Regions from separate parts of the Nitrospira sp. Ecomares 2.1 genome, predicted to be linked through region 1. Evidence: riboswitches for the same ligand, from Rfam matches in the RefSeq annotation. Region 1 holds a riboswitch; the other holds the start of a gene.
What was found. A riboswitch is a leader RNA that binds a small molecule or an ion and turns the genes downstream of it on or off. The one in region 1 is predicted to bind cyclic di-GMP.
Positions count from the first base shown of each region.

Region 2: it holds a riboswitch for cyclic di-GMP, as region 1 does, so the genes downstream of both, ACWHYD_RS08695 (sigma-70 family RNA polymerase sigma factor) here and ACWHYD_RS15095 (fibronectin type III domain-containing protein) in region 1, are expected to answer to the same signal.

Region 1 covers NZ_OZ224219.1:3,415,912-3,423,793, forward strand. The annotation lists gene ACWHYD_RS15085 (hypothetical protein) at 864-1,568, opposite strand; gene ACWHYD_RS15090 (outer membrane beta-barrel protein) at 1,994-3,142, opposite strand; gene ACWHYD_RS15095 (fibronectin type III domain-containing protein) at 4,135-4,536, opposite strand; cyclic di-GMP riboswitch class I at 4,613-4,702, opposite strand; gene ACWHYD_RS15100 (hypothetical protein) at 5,305-5,559, opposite strand; gene ACWHYD_RS15105 (FG-GAP-like repeat-containing protein) at 5,833-7,713, opposite strand; gene ACWHYD_RS15110 (hypothetical protein) at 7,742-7,882, opposite strand, start outside.
Region 2 covers NZ_OZ224219.1:1,995,079-2,002,960, reverse strand. The annotation lists gene recN (DNA repair protein RecN) at 1-689, opposite strand, end outside; gene trxA (thioredoxin) at 715-1,062, opposite strand; gene ACWHYD_RS08705 (hypothetical protein) at 1,228-1,788, opposite strand; gene ACWHYD_RS08700 (cell wall hydrolase) at 2,228-2,797, shown strand; gene ACWHYD_RS08695 (sigma-70 family RNA polymerase sigma factor) at 2,798-3,676, opposite strand; cyclic di-GMP riboswitch class I at 3,762-3,852, opposite strand; gene lptG (LPS export ABC transporter permease LptG) at 4,152-5,240, opposite strand; gene ACWHYD_RS08685 (LptF/LptG family permease) at 5,270-6,358, opposite strand; gene ACWHYD_RS08680 (cold shock domain-containing protein) at 6,673-6,894, shown strand; gene ACWHYD_RS08675 (SMP-30/gluconolactonase/LRE family protein) at 7,191-7,882, shown strand, end outside.

The DNA.
Region 1 (7,882 bases):
GACAAGTGAGGCCAATTCAAGTCATTGATCGCATTTTATTTGTTTCTAGCTGACAAAAGGTCGTTACTGGACAAAAGCACATGCCAAAACATGCTACTGTGCGGCAAAAAACGATTGTTGTCCCCAGCATTCTCGGCCACAAGAGGATTGGCGTCTGCATATTGCGCTACTAAGATTCAGAGTTCATACCCTTTATTTAAAATTTCGAAAACAATACTTTATCAGATCCTGAGCGGGCTCTCCTTCTGGCAATCACGGGACACACAAGCATTTCGCATGAATGCCGGCTTTTGGGGAATCTAGGGTTCCATCTGTGCGTCATCACGGATTCGAGGACCTAGTTGACTATACTGGAGATTTTGCAGGCTCAGCGACAATCGTATCTTCCACAGCAGACTTGGGAACCAACTGAAGTTAATCGCCACGCTCAATTACAACCTCCCCTCTAATCACTTCCAATAAACTTTCGTCACAAACCCGTAAATATGTATCCCTTTGCAGCCTACACTAAATCCGACAGAATCAGGGACACCAAAAACGGTGCCCATTTCTTCCCCTAACCAGTTGCAGAAAAATCCTAGCAAACATTTTAAGCGCTGTTGAGGGCATTGACGGCATTCATGTCAATTGGAGAAAATTTTTTGAGAGAGTAAAAAGATAGGGACTCACAACTGAAGACAGCTCTTCCATAAACCAACAAGCCCTCAGGGAGGGTGGAGGCAGATATCTTCACAATAAACCCCGCGTGGAAAGACTCAACCCTTCGACGCGCGTTTCGGGGGTTTTCTCGTCTATTATTCTCATGAGACTTTCATGGCTTAAGACTCATTGACAAATATATCTTTTGTCACTCGACTCTCCGATTACGGTTGCATATCTCTAAGCATCTCTTCTTGCAGGTAGCTTGGCACCGGCTCAATCTCCATCGGTGGGTAGGCTGTGGCCGGAATGATTGGCATGTCCAGTGAATTGGCCGAAGGCGTCACTTGCATCCCACTACCACTACTTGCCGGAATCATGGGCATGGTGGTTCCAGCTGGTACCGGCTGAATATCCATGGGGACACCCACCACAGGAGCTCTTAAGTCAGAGCTCCCTTCCGGAGAAGATGAAAAGGATGAGGCCGACGGTGGGAAGTTTGCATCAGGCTCCCCATCCTGAGACAGAAATGGAGGGGCATCCAATTCCTCTTCCACTGGCTCCCCCTGACGGTCTGAACGGAAATCCGTTTCGCCCAATGCATTTGAAGAACCAACCTCTGATGGGTTCCTCGCCTCAGACACCGTTTCTGCTGGTGAGGCTTTTGGTGTCACATAGAGAAATTGTAAGCGTCCCGCCGCATTGACCGTGAATGCATAATCCCACTGCGCCAAAATTTTTGCCAATGCAGGAAGTATCTTCTCCTGCTGCAAATCGACGGAAATGACTTTATTCATTTCCTCAACGGGGGCCTCATATTTTATACCCAACTGTTTCTGTAATTGCTCCAATACCGTTCGTAAGGTCACCTGTGACAGATGACCTGTTAACCGATCCCCCTCAACCTGTAGAGGGACCTCAGGTGTCAAAGCGAGTACCCCTCCTCTGAGGCATACCAAAAGGATTAAGGCCGCCAGAATCAGCCCATTTATCCATCTAGACGGTATTTTTTGACCGGATCTCATGGCACATCTCCTTTCCCAATCAAACAGTTGAACTAGCTCAATTTCAATCTGGAGTAGACGAAAACCCTCAAACCTCTATCTATTTTTCATATTTTCGCATCACTCTCAATTAATCTCAATCTCCTGAACAAGAGTTAAGAGTGCGAAAATTTTGAAATTCATATTGGAGAGATCCATGAGGATTTCTCCGCATGCTGATCAAACGAGATAGGGGGATTACCGCCACAGGGTGATCTCAAGAGAACAGGAAAATACTTGTCACACAACTGTCAAAGGGCAAGGAACAGTTTGGAAAGAATTGGGGCGGATTAAGGGTGCATTCTGTTTTACTAGATAATCCCTTGGATTGAAAGCATGATCGTATTACTATTGAAATCAAAATTGTCGATGTTTGAGGTTCTCTTCTCGAAAATATAATCTAAACGAAATCCCAACCATTTAACCGTACGATATTCCGGTCCTATCCGCAAACGAAATCGATCATCCGTTCTATTGGTATCAAAATTATCGTTGGCGTAGTAAAAATTTCCACGCAGGGCAAACCGGTCCGTAAATGACTGTTTCCCATAAACGTCAACGCCAATTCGCTTATACGTGGAAGTATTCTGAACCGCTGACTGATTAATTGTTGAAAAGGGGCGGAGACGAAAACTTAACCGAGACGTAGGGTTCCAATCCAAATTTCCTCGCATGTAAAAGAAGGTCCGCTGCGCCGATCCTAAGCTTAAACCCTTTGCAAGAAGAGCTTGGCCACGGGCGGAGTTTTCATCGATAGCCGCATGGTCAAAATTCAAAACCTGGTACCCTACATTGAGTTCTCCCGATAACTGGCGGGTAGGGGCTATACTGAAGCCCGTATACGCCCCGTAACCGAAACTATTCTGCTGCGTATTCGTATTATAATCATTGTTGACCATTCGAACGCCAAGAAGGGCTCGAGTTGAGTGGGTTACACTTACAGATACACTGAGATTGGCCCCAGCACGGGTCCGGTCCCGCGGGGCATCCTGACCATTGTTTGTGTAATTTAAATCATCAAAATACGTGCGAAGACGGATACCTGCCTTTTGCCCCGTGAATTCAATTTGGCCTAAAAACTGATTCACATTCCACTTGGTAATATCCTTTTGTTGAGTATCCACCTCCGACCCTCTCGGGTCAAACCCTTCTAAATGGCCTCCTTGCAAGTCTATTGCTAACCCACCAGGATAATTCAAGCTTACATGGCCAAGAGCATCTTGAGCCAAAGCATTATTGTCGGTGAATTTTTTGTAGAGAAATTGGGCAGCGCGGTAGTCAAGAAGAACGGAATGCTTACCTCCACCAAACGGCATGAACGCCTGAATCCCTGGTGCGATGGTCGTAAGAAAGTCACTTTTCGTGTTTGTGTCTCTCTTAAACACATTGTCTGTAAACACTTCCGATACACCTAAAAACGGATGGAGCTGAACCGGACCGGCTTTGAGACCATCCCCCATACCATTTCCCGTCAGATATTCACGAAAAAGCCCGCTCCGATTTTGGATAGGTCGGTGAGACCCAGTGAAATAAAATAGTCCCATATCAGAAAAGGATTGAGCCTTCACCGTGCCCGGGACAAAAACCTCACAAAAAATGAGACATGTTAGAAAAAGAACAAGACCCCATTTCCGCTCACGCATCGTGCAAAATGGGAAAAGACACAGCGCTCTTGTTTTTGGCCATACGCAATTAATCATCAAATAACCATACTCACTAATCAATTCAAATATCCGGGTAGATTCAGAAGAGGATTCGAAAATAGTGGAGCTTAATCACATTTAAATATGGTGCCCTCATCCCCTTGTTAAGTCAATTACAAAATGAGTGCTCCGATAAGGAACGGACCTTACCATAGGAACCGACAGAAGAAACAGTCATCGATTTTTGTATGAGAATATTTTCCTTCTAGGAAATTTTTCTTGCAATGGGATGATTACCAAAATTATCGGATAAAGTCGATCCAGGGGGGGGGGAACAGATAATACCGCACGACGTACAGTCAAATTCCAGGAAACCACGTCTGTCGAAGCCCAATGGAGAAGATTAACAACGATTGCGAAGCGGAGCAAACTATTTTATGAAATTTGAATTGGTGAAATCCGGCACGGATGCCGGATTTCCCGTAAAGTTACTTGGGGAGGGTTAGCAAAAATCCGACGAAGTGAGATTTGAAAAAATTGAAGAATACTTATGAGATTTCATGTGATCGTCTCCGTCCGATAATCCATCCTTATAAATAACGCCATATCGCCTGAGGAAAATTATTTTTAAATGCGACCTTTGCAGTACATCCTCGTTCTGCAAATTGCCCCGGAAGTAGGCGTCTTCATTATGACGGATCTCACCGTACAAGACCCAAGAGAATTCAGCTAACCACATTTCCGGGATGCGACCTGTCTACCAATACAAACTCCCAGTAAATATTTGTCGCAGATGACGATGTTAAATTTCAATAAACTTGGACATTCCTAGGAGGAGCAGGACGTGCCGCAACAATCGGCACAGTTACACTGACCTGGTTCGAATAGGGACTTTCGATTTTCCGATTCCGGTCGTATGCCTTGACCGCAATATAATACGTTTGACCGGGAATCAGGCTTGTTAAGGTATAGATGGCTTGGGATCCGACATCTTGAGTCTGGGAATAACTGCCGCTTGAAGTCCCGTAGGCTATGATAAATCCTCCATATTCAGCGGAAGGAGGATTCCAGGCTAGGGTGACTTCTCCCGCCAATGCATTGGAGTGGGAGAAGCAGAGAAAAATGACAATGGCCCATAATAAACTAAACGCGAATCGAGAAGAATTGGGACGGGGAACACCTACTCGAGAGAAACCTTGATCGTCTGCCATACGAGATCTCCTTTATGCATGTGAGTCATGCCGAGCGAAGCCACGTCGCTTTTGATCAAGGAGACTCTGTGACTTGCCTGGCAACCTGGCAACCTTATCTTGAACTCCAAGAAGTAGGCCCATGGCTTTGCGTCCCACCCTTTCAGATGGTTTGCCTTTTTCAGGTTATGACCGTTTTTAATACTGGATGCTTCATCGGAACATTTGCCAGATCCTTAAATGCTAGGGGAGGGAACTGTCAATTTCTCAAGAATTTATGAAATCGCCCGAACCTTAATCACAAAAAATAAGGAAAATGAATAGTATGATTCATGACTCAATACTATGATTGAACAGACGCAATAATCTAACGAACCTCTAACCTAATATTGCCCAGTCCGAAATCCAAGAAGTTTGGCCAGTCATTGAAAATCTCCACATGGCTCGGTCCATAAGGATTCAGTGAAGAAAGAAATTCCTTTCTCAAGAAACTACCAGGTGCGTTACAATTACCAAACATGGACATGTCTGTTAGTTTTCCTTCATTCGCTGGGATCAAAATAAAGCTTTTGTACGGACATCCCACAGAGAGCGAGCGAACCCTTCCAACGCATCGCTCTGCCCAGGGGTACCACCAAGCATTCCACCTCTGGAGTGTGGGAATCTACCACATTAATGAACTTCAACCGTTCTATGATCCTCTCCCCTATTTTTTGATTTAGAATGGGTAGACCAAGCCTTAAATCCAAGGGAATGTCTATAATCGAGGGTTTGAAGTTGAAATTTCCCTCACCATCCAAACAATTGCGATATAACAAGGTAGACCCAGGCAGCACCAAAAATATATGTGATTTCATTCTCACCGATTCGATGATAAAAAAGACGATATCCCAGAATCGGCACAATCGCTAAGATCAGCGCAGAAAAAAAGTGCCCAATCACATCGCCCATAATCGCACTAATTTCGGAATGCCCAGGTACTGCAAGCAAAATGCTGCCTCCAAGCATAGCTGCCCACCACCATTTCACATTGACCATCAGCATATTCACGCTCCCATACAAAGCATGCATCCCCAGTTAAAATAATCTCAATGAAAAATGGCTCAACACAATTTGACCGTATAGAAACAGAGCAACCTGCCAAAGACAGGGTCTCCTTGAGTAAACTTTTCCAGGCCTCACATCCAAAACGGCTACCCAAACCCCTGGTCATGTGCCTCTCGCACTTGAACGAGCCTACATTAGGAGAAGACCCTTTATGTTCATCACTTTAGTTTGGCTAGGACACAGGGTTGTAAACCTCCTTATACAATTCACCTAATGCTGAATTTTCCAGTTGGTTGAGGCACTTCCCGGAAAGCCTATCGACGTGATTGCGAGCCCATTCATTATCCACACCGCCACCGTACCCGTCTGCTTATTACGCCAAATAATATCTGCGCGCCCATCCCCATTGACATCACTGGTGTTAGCAATCTCCCACCCCTGAGGGACCACGCCAAAAAACCCCGGCGAACTGAGAGTCACTCCATTCATTAACCAAATTGCAACCTCCCCGTTACTCGTTTTGCGCCAAACCAAATCCCCCATCCCGTCATCATTCACATCACCCACCCCCGCAATCTGCCAATCCGTGGAGACCCCACCGGTGAAACCTATTGACAGGACCGTGAGCCCCTGCATTAGCCACGTTTCCACTGCGCCGGTAAGGGTATTCCTCCATATAAGATCCGCTTTTCCATCGGCATTCATATCTCCCATTCCGGCCATTTTCCACTCCAACGGCACCGCACCCAAGTGGCCGGAAGAAGCAATCGTGGAGCCGCTCATTAACCAAATCGTCACTTCTCCACTACTCGTGTTTAGCCAAACGACGTCTGCCCTCCCATCGCCGTTAACATCACCCACACTCGCGATTTGCCAATCCAGAGAGACACTACCCGGAAAACCCACCGACATGACAGTGAGACCATTCATCAGCCACACCGCTACCGTTCCGGTATCGCTGTGGCGCCAGATCACATCTGCTTTCCCATCCTCATTGACATCTCCGATACCGGCAACCTGCCACTTCGACGACACCACGCCCAATGAACCGGAGGAAGCAATCGTAGGACCGTTCATCAACCAAATCGCAACAGCCCACGTGCTGGTATTGCGCCAGACGAGGTCTGCCTTTTCGTCCCCGTTGACATCATTTCGAATTGGAAAACTCACGTCAGCTTCAAATACCCATCCTAAATCCTGCAACAGAGGTTGAGCCAACCCGAGATCATGAATCGCCCTTCCGGAAGCTATTCCAGGCTCCATAAGCTGGTCTGGCTTAATCGTGTTCGTGAAATGAGACACCGAGGAACCCAATTCAACCGGGTTCGGGGCATACATTTGCACATGTGTGTTTGTTCGTCCGGCCGTCAATGTCCCAGATGCCCCTTGAAGATTGGCACCAACAAAATGAAGATTCTGCCAAGAAACATTCGCAGATTGCCGTTGCAGGTCGGTCATTGAAAGATAATCGGCCGGGCTGGCTCCATGATGCTCTAACCAGCGCATAAAAGCATCATTGCCTCCAAGGAATGTCTCTCCAGTCAGGGCGTCGACCAATGACAAAAACCCAAGGCCATGGATAATTTCATGAAGTACCACGGTGACAAAATCAAATTGTCCCGCTGGGGGGTTGGCATCCAGCCCAAAATACCAATTCGTGAAATTTGCACTGAAGGTGGCACTTATATCACTGGTAGTCAGATCCAGGTCCTGTTCTGCAAATTTATTTGCCAAGGATTGAACATACCAGGTATTCGCCACCGGAGCATTGGGGAAATTCCGATGGACGGTATTAGGGCCAGCCGATCCCAGGATTCCTGCTCCTAAGGAATCAATTCGAGCATCGACTCGAATGCCCACCGTACTCACCAATCCCTGCGCTAAAATATTTGCCGCATACTCAAAGGCTTTCAACCTCGCCTGCCCAAGCGTTATCGCGGTATTCCCACCCACTGGGGTAAAAGGGGCAGGATCGTTAAATCCCTCACCAGGGCTATCTTTATTCACAATAACAATGGTGGCTGCGTCGGTCTCGGCCAAGAGGCCAAGGCCCCAAAAGAGTAAGACAACCAGAAACCCAGCCACACACAGGCTGAAGGATATCGGCAACTGAGAGGGACCTCTCAGCATATTGGCATTAGGGTCATTCATGAACCGAAATGGTAGCCTTGGAAATTTTTTAGGGTTTCAAGGACTGTAAATCCACAGATTCATGGTGATGAATCGCATGGTCAGCGCCATCTGGCACCTTTAAAATTGACTGAAACCGGCCTTCAACATTGACCATTGTTCCACCGCCTGCATCTGGAACATACCGCAA
Region 2 (7,882 bases), 1.4 Mb from region 1:
TTCGATAACTCTCCTAATCGACCGCTATGTTTCAATCGATGGTATTCCTGGCTTAGAGACTCTTCTTCTCCAGACTGCAACTGCATCTTGACCAACTCGTCATATTGGTATTGAAGGATATCCTGCCTATTGGCTTGATCCCGTATCTTCTCTACGTATTCATCTAGAGCCGCCTTTTTCTCAAACCATTCACGATGCATCTGTTGATAGCGACCTACGACATCCTCAAGATTTCCAAATGCATCCAGCAATTTGAGCTGGGTCTTAGCGGAAAGCAGTGATTGCTGGTCATGTTGGCCATGGATATCTACCAACTGGGAACCAATGTCTTGAATCGTTTGAAGAGGGGCCAGTTGCCCATTGAGGAAATTGCGGTTCTTTCCTGACCGCGACAACAACCGACGAACGATAAGGTCCTGTTGATCCGGCAGGAGGTATCCGTCCCGTTGTAACCTGATCGTGAGATGATGTGTCGCGGGAAGAATAAAACAGGCTTCTAACAGGGCTTCGTCAGCACCAAACCGAATATGCTCTGCAGAGGCTCGCCCGCCGGTAAGTAATACCAGGGCATCAATGAGGAGAGATTTTCCAGCTCCGGTCTCCCCCGTCAGGACAAGAAATCCAGGCGGGAGCTCCAGATGAAGTTGATCAATGAGAGCAAAATTGGAAATACGCAGCTCGGTCAGCATAACACCGAGTCATCGGCCCCACTGATCAGGCAGGGGAAGTAGATTGAGCCAGGAGCGAGTCAATGATTTGTTTAAATTGTTGCTTTGGTCTTGCTCCAACAATTTTTTCGACAACTTGGCCACCCTTAAAAAAGAGGATACTGGGAATGCTCATGATTTGGTATTGTCCCGCAACTTCGGGGGCATCATCGGTGTTGAGCTTCATGACTTTAAGCTTGCCTTGATACTCCTGTGCGAGCTCATCGACGATTGGGGCCACCATTTGACAGGGTCCACACCAGACCGCCCAGAAATCCACCATGACCACCTCTGAAGATTTCAGCACTTCCCCATCCCAATTCGTTGCATCCGCTTTGGCCACTAAATCAGACACTGACTGCCTCCTTGGATAAATACGACAAAATGCCCAGCTCTGATGGCATCCTAAAACCGCTCTTGTCGGACTGTCAACTCATTCATACAGGCTTAGCTAGCAATGAGGGCTACCCCCTATGATTTGAGGGATCTCTAACACTCGCAGAAATGACAGGAACCGAATTCACCACTGCCATTCATCCGGTGTGCCGGTCCACCATGAATCAGGATTCAATTCGCGCCACCGGGTTTGTTGTGCCCATAATTCTTCCGTCTGTGTCCGACTCAACCGATTGGCCATCGCTGCTGTCACGTCAAATTGTTGTCGAATACCTTCATGAATAAGCTCTTGCGCCATACGAGGCATGACATTTGGCGGATCAATGAGATCAAGAATGTCCCGTGCGGTCAAATTCAAAGCTAACTGCTCTACTTTCACATAATCCTCCTGCTTCGCTAATGATCCTAAATAACCATCAATTGCCTGATATACGTAGGCCAAATAAACATACGCTTCAACCGAGGGGTTGCGGTCAATATTTTTTTGGCAAGCCTCCACCGCTCGCCGGTAATCTCCGGCACTCAAAAACACTTTAGCATGCGCGAGAGGCTTACTAGTCAAGATAGGAATTTGGTCTGACTGAGCCCAACCATTGGAATGCGGCAACGTAACCAGAAGAATTACTCCCACGCCGAAACACACCATCAGTTCCCATGCTCTTTTGCTCGCCGACAAAGCCCTCATGATCTCCTCCCTCACTAAAATCTTGGAATATGCAGCATTCTCGATAGATTCCCAGGTTGTTCACCCCATTTTCCGCTGATTCAATTACCCAATTTTAAGATTGTCGGATTTTTAATCAGTAGGAGAATCCCGAAATCTCCCTGTTTCCAATGCCTATTTAAAAAAAAACCGTTTCCCCTTGTCTATGATGTCCCGGAACCACGACATAATGCTGTAGGGAAGGCCACTTGTAATTTATAAAAATCCAAAAGGCCTAACACCAAACTCCCCACTACAATACAAGACTCCCATAGAAACGAGCCATTGAACAATCTAAAACTTCAATGGCATATACCTTGCGAAAGATTTTATCCAAAAAGCATTACATTGAACTTAGCTCCTTTATTAAAAAAACAACGCGCAAACAATTTAAACCCATCACCACTAAAAAAGGGATAAAATGAAACAAAACAAAAGACTTTTGCCTTTTATCCTCATCATTGGCCTAGAAACCTTCTTTTTATGCTTAATCCCGGTCTCCCCTACTCACGTAAATTCGGCTGATATCGCTTTGGTTCTTTCGTCTTCTTCGCCTGGCTCATCATTGCCGCTAGAAATGACCCAGACGAAGGATTCCACCCACAGCGACGATACATTAGCCGCCCTAACAATCTACCTGGAAGCCCGTGGGGAAAGTTTTGCTGGAAAGTTAGGCGTTGCGGCCGTCATTCGGAACCGGATGACTCACAAATACCACAGCGATGGCACGGTCAAGGGCACGGTTCTTCGTGCCAAACAGTTTGAGCCATGGATCGGGCGGAATCCAAACGAAGTGAAATTTGATCAAACGAATCGAAAAATGCAAGAAAGTTTATTAGCCTGGAGGCTTGTGCAAGACGGTCGGAAGGTAGTGGATGGGGCTGTGCTGTTTTATAATCCCAAACTGGTCAAGACCCCCCATTGGGCTCAGGTCAACCGAAAAGTGGCCCAAATTGGCGGACACGAATTCTTTAATAAGCACACCATTTAACTAGTCATTGCCTGCACGCGTTTTTCGCAAATTCTTAGGCCGAGTCGGACTGCGTCCCCCATCCTCAATACGTTTCAACTCTATGCGTAAATGTCGGAGTGCACCGGAATGCACCCGACAGACGCCAGATTCGGTAAGCCCCATTTGGTGACCAATTTCCTTCATCGTTAATCCGGTGTGATAATAGGACTGAAGTACTTCTTGCTGGCGTGCCGATAATGTCTCAAGGGCCGCTGATAATGCCGCCTTCATTTCTGCGTCCGCACAGGCCACAAAAGGGTCAAGATGGTTAACATCCGGCAAAACATCACGAAGCGTACATTCATCTTCTCCTTGCCCAACCGGCTCGTCCAGACTAATTAGACGAGGATCACACCCTCCCACTCCCTCTATTTCATCAATGGGAACGCCCAATAGCGCAGCCAATTCCTGTGAAGTCGGTGGCGTCCCGTTTTTCTGAAGATGTTCTTCAACAATTTGTCGCACTTGATCTCGACGGGATCGAACAGACCGAGGAACCCAATCCATTGCCCGAATTTCATCTAACATCATGCCACGGATGCGATATTCGGCAAATGTTCTAAATTTGATATCCCGTGTTGGATCATAGCGCTTTAACGCGGACAACAAACCCATTGCCCCGGCGCTCGTCAAATCCTCGACATCCAGGGAAAAGGGATTCTTGAACGCCATAACTCCAGCCATCCGGCGAATGATCGGGAGAAACTCCAATAAAATCCGAGTAACATGTTCCTGATCAAGCCGGTCCTGCGCTTCTCCATTTTCTGGTTTGTCCTGACTAACTGAGCCAAGGCAAGACGAGTCGAGCTCTTTGATGCCAAGTGCTGGCTCTGTGAAATGTTGCGCGTCATCGTCCATATTTCGGCCTTTCCTTGTGACCAAAAAAAAGCGCCCAATTCCAGGGAATGGGCGCATGAACGAACGCATGGACCTACCAACACAGTTCGGTAACCAGACGAACCCTAAAACAACCACGCTCTCAGGGTTTCTTGGCTTTGCGCCCTACCCTCACGGATAGTTTGCCCTTGTCACCTGTTGAATTTGTTATCCGATAATCACAACCTTATGTAAGTGGTGAGTTTTTGAAATTTCCGATCCACTGTCTGCCTGAAAGCATTGGGGCCTCCTCTACCCTTCAAGCTCTGTCTCTGTGCAAGTGTTATCGGATTCAAGACAGGGGGAGTTAAGAAAAAACCTTGCGTGTTCATGAGGGAAATTGACAAATTCATACATTGCACAGCATCAGGAACAAACACTAATGGTGCCAGCAAACAAAGACGAAATTTTCAATCACACATTTGTCGGAGCAATCTTCAAGGCAATCGCGATTCCCTCATTTTAGCTTCAAAAAAAGGTTAATTCCGATGACCAAAAACATGGCTGTGGCAATCCAACTACCAATGATCGGTAACACCGCTCCATTGCGTCCTAAAACAATACCCACGGAATGTGCGGCCCAGAAGAAAAATCCAATTGCCAGAGTTTGCCCAAGCCCTTTCGCCACTCCCACCCCACGCACACCACTTCCTCGAAGACTCACCGAGATCCCTAGCAATGTCATCACCAGAGGAACGATGGAGTACGCAAAACGAGCCCAATAATCAGTTAAAAAACGATGAGGACTATGGCCATCTTCAATTACTCTCTGAATATAATCATGCAATTCATACAACGACATGTGCTCTGGAGACTGAGATAGCCAATTCTGAAAATCATCAGGCGTGAGAGAGAGGCGCAACACCTGCCGTGGCATGCCATTCACTTGCATGCGTTCTTCTTCCTGAAATGTTCGTTGAATCACATGCTCAATCACCCATTCCTCATCGACAAATGTTGCCCATTCCCCTTCAAGAATTCCCTTGAGATTGAAGCGATCATCGAGTGTGTACTGGTGAATACCATTCAAACGATGTCCATCCTCTGTCACCGAATCAATACGCAAAAGGTGATTTCGTCCCACCCTGAGCCACAAACCTTCCGGAGTGAGTGAGAGGGGCTCTGGTTTATTTTGAATCAGGACCGATTGGACATATTCGGCTTTGATATTGGCCAGAGGAATCAACACAGCCGTCAAACTCAGACCCACGACACTCACGAGCGCACCAAAAACAAAAAAGGGAATGGCAATTTGATAAAAACTTAACCCGCAACTGCGCATCGCCGTAATTTCACGAGTCCGGTTAAGCCCACCAACCGTCAAAATTGAGGCCATCAGGGCCGCCAGCGGGGCCAGTAAAAAGGCAATTTCAGGGATTCGATAGACAAAAAAGCTAAAAATAACCGTTAAGTCCGCATCATATTTTAAAAATTTTCTTAATTTTTCGAAAAAATCCACGACGAGATAAATCGTCAACACCGTTACAAGACACATCAGGAAGACCCGGCTAAATTTTCCAAACACATACCAAGAAATTTTCTTCATGATCTAAATCTGGTTGAAAAATTTCTTGATCATTGCTTTCGTGCTTGAAATAGTAAGAATCCTGTCAGGCAGGCCAGGATGATGTTTGGCATCCATGCGCCAGCTAATGGAGAAATCACCAAAGTCGTCACGAGAAACTCTCCCAGCACATTTAATAGATAAAACCCGATGACCACGAGAACCCCAATCGCAAACCCTCCGGCTTTTCCCGACCGCTTCGACACAATTCCGACCGGAACGCCCAATAAACCCAGCACAAAGGTGGCGACCGGAAAGGCCGTGTCTTTATGAAACTCTATTAATCGACGAAGGGCACCGGCATCCGTTCCACCCGATTCTTCCAATTGTTGAGTGAGGTCTTGGTAGGTTTTCCGTTTGGTTTTTTCTTTCACTGACGTAAATGGTGAAGATAGCCAAAAATCATAGGTATCAAAGGCGACCCGATGAAAACTATTGGCATCTTTGGGGATTTGATGGATTGCCCCCCTAAACAAGCGAATACCAAACTGCTGACGTTCGCTCTGTTTCAACATTTGAAAATTCTCCGCCACAATGATCAAGGGTTGGTCGGGATTACGCTGATCCGAAATAAATACGCCCTTTTGGCCAGAGCCATTCTCTGAGTGAGGCACATACACCATGAGTCCAGGGATTGGTTCATTAAACACACCCGAATCAACAGCAAGAGTCAACTCATCTTCGATGACGCTCAGGGCCAAAGTCTTCAATGACACTTTGGCCCACGGCTGGCCCCATTGAGAAAGGTACACCGTTAAAAGAAATACCATTCCGGAAAAGACCGCCACAGGAAGGTTGATCCGCCAGAAACTAACCCCCGCGGCTCGAATGGCAGTCACCTCATTGTCAAACGATAGGCGATTAAATGCCGAAATTGAGGCAATCAAGCAGGCAATTGGTAAGGTTAGGACTAAAAAGGAAGGAAGCAAATGCAGAACAATCGACCCCAAGCCCGCCAAGCTAATTCCTCGAGATACCACTAAATCCACCAGCCGTAGCATTTCCTTCGTAAAAATGATGAAACACAATCCGGTGAGGCTGGTCAAAAATGGGGGAAGTAACTCAAAAAAAATGTACCGATCGAGAAGTCTGATCAACATCTTGGACAATACGGATGAATAAAAAGTGATAAAAAATGTCGGATAACCAACATGGCCCCCTCGGCCATTAATTCCAAATCTGGAACAATTACCCTACAGGCGAAATAGTAGGGAATGAATTTCCTCCTGTCATTTATTGACAGATTCTTTAAACTGTGCTACACCATCATCGTTTTTGTATTATGGTTAAAGAAGTGAAAAGGATATTACGCCGTGAAGCCGAGAGAGGAATGAACTCCTTTTTCGGCTTTTTTTTTAGGAACGCACAAATTTTATAATCTATATCCACAAGTGCTCTAATGGGGAGGGCCATCATGAGAAGTAAGGGAACGGTAAAATGGTTTAATGATCGAAAAGGTTTTGGATTCATTCAAGTTGAAGGTGGACAGGACGTGTTTGTCCATTATTCCGCTCTTCAAGAAGACGGATTTAAATCCCTAAAGGAGGGGGAATCCGTCGAATTTGACTTGGTAGAAGGAGCAAAGGGTCCGCAGGCTGCCAACGTCACTAAATCAGGAATTGGCCAACCTTCGTAAGCACTGCACTGTTGAATATCTGTCGCCTTCTTACCTACTTTTGAGTGGTGAAGGGGGCGAGGTTTTTGGGTTCCCTATGGATCAACTTTTCTTCAAAAATAATAAGGTAAGAGTATTCCTTGATCTGTCATAACTTACAATTGACTTGTTATCTAAGAAGGTTAGGAGGTCATGGGCCTGCTAAGCCTTCCTTGACTTCGCTATTTTTCTCCTGGTAGACTTTTCTCGTAAGTCGTTGTATTTATTGCAAAATTTCAAATTATACACAATTGACTCATCAATTTCAGAGGAACAGCATGACAAAACTTCTCGATGCCTTATTTTTTGAAAACCCGCTATCTCGAACCAGGTTGTTGACCGTAGAAAGTGGGGAGGAAGACTGGGGAGCAGGACAAAACCAGGATGCCAATATTCCTCAGGCACCAGACAACTTACGTGCGATCCCTGATCATACGCGTATTACCCTCACATGGGATCCTGTCCCTGAAGCCCTGTATTACAACGTTTATTTCATGACCACCAAAGGCGTTCAAATTAAGCCAAATGAACTGACCAGACCAGTCGCAGGGCATGAGGATTTTATCCCAAAAGTTGGGATTACAAAAGAAAAAGCCAATTGCATTGAAGGAGCGATATCTCCTTATGAACATAACGACTTAGCCAATAACTTCTGTTACCACTATGCAATCTCTGTGGTCACAGAAGAGGGTGAAAGTCTATTGTCTGAGGAAGTAATGTCGATTCCCTCCCCCTATCTCTCCGTAATGCAAATCGGATGTGAAGGCGTCGACGATGGAGAATTCAAATCACCAACCGGCATTGCTATTGATAAAGACGGAAATATCTATGTCGGCGATACAGACAATCATTCAATTCAGAAGTTTGACCGATCGGGAAAATTTCTTGCACGTTGGGGGGACGAACCCGATTCAAGCGAAGGAAAATTTTATTACCCACGTGGCATCGCCACCTCACCAGAAGGAGAGGT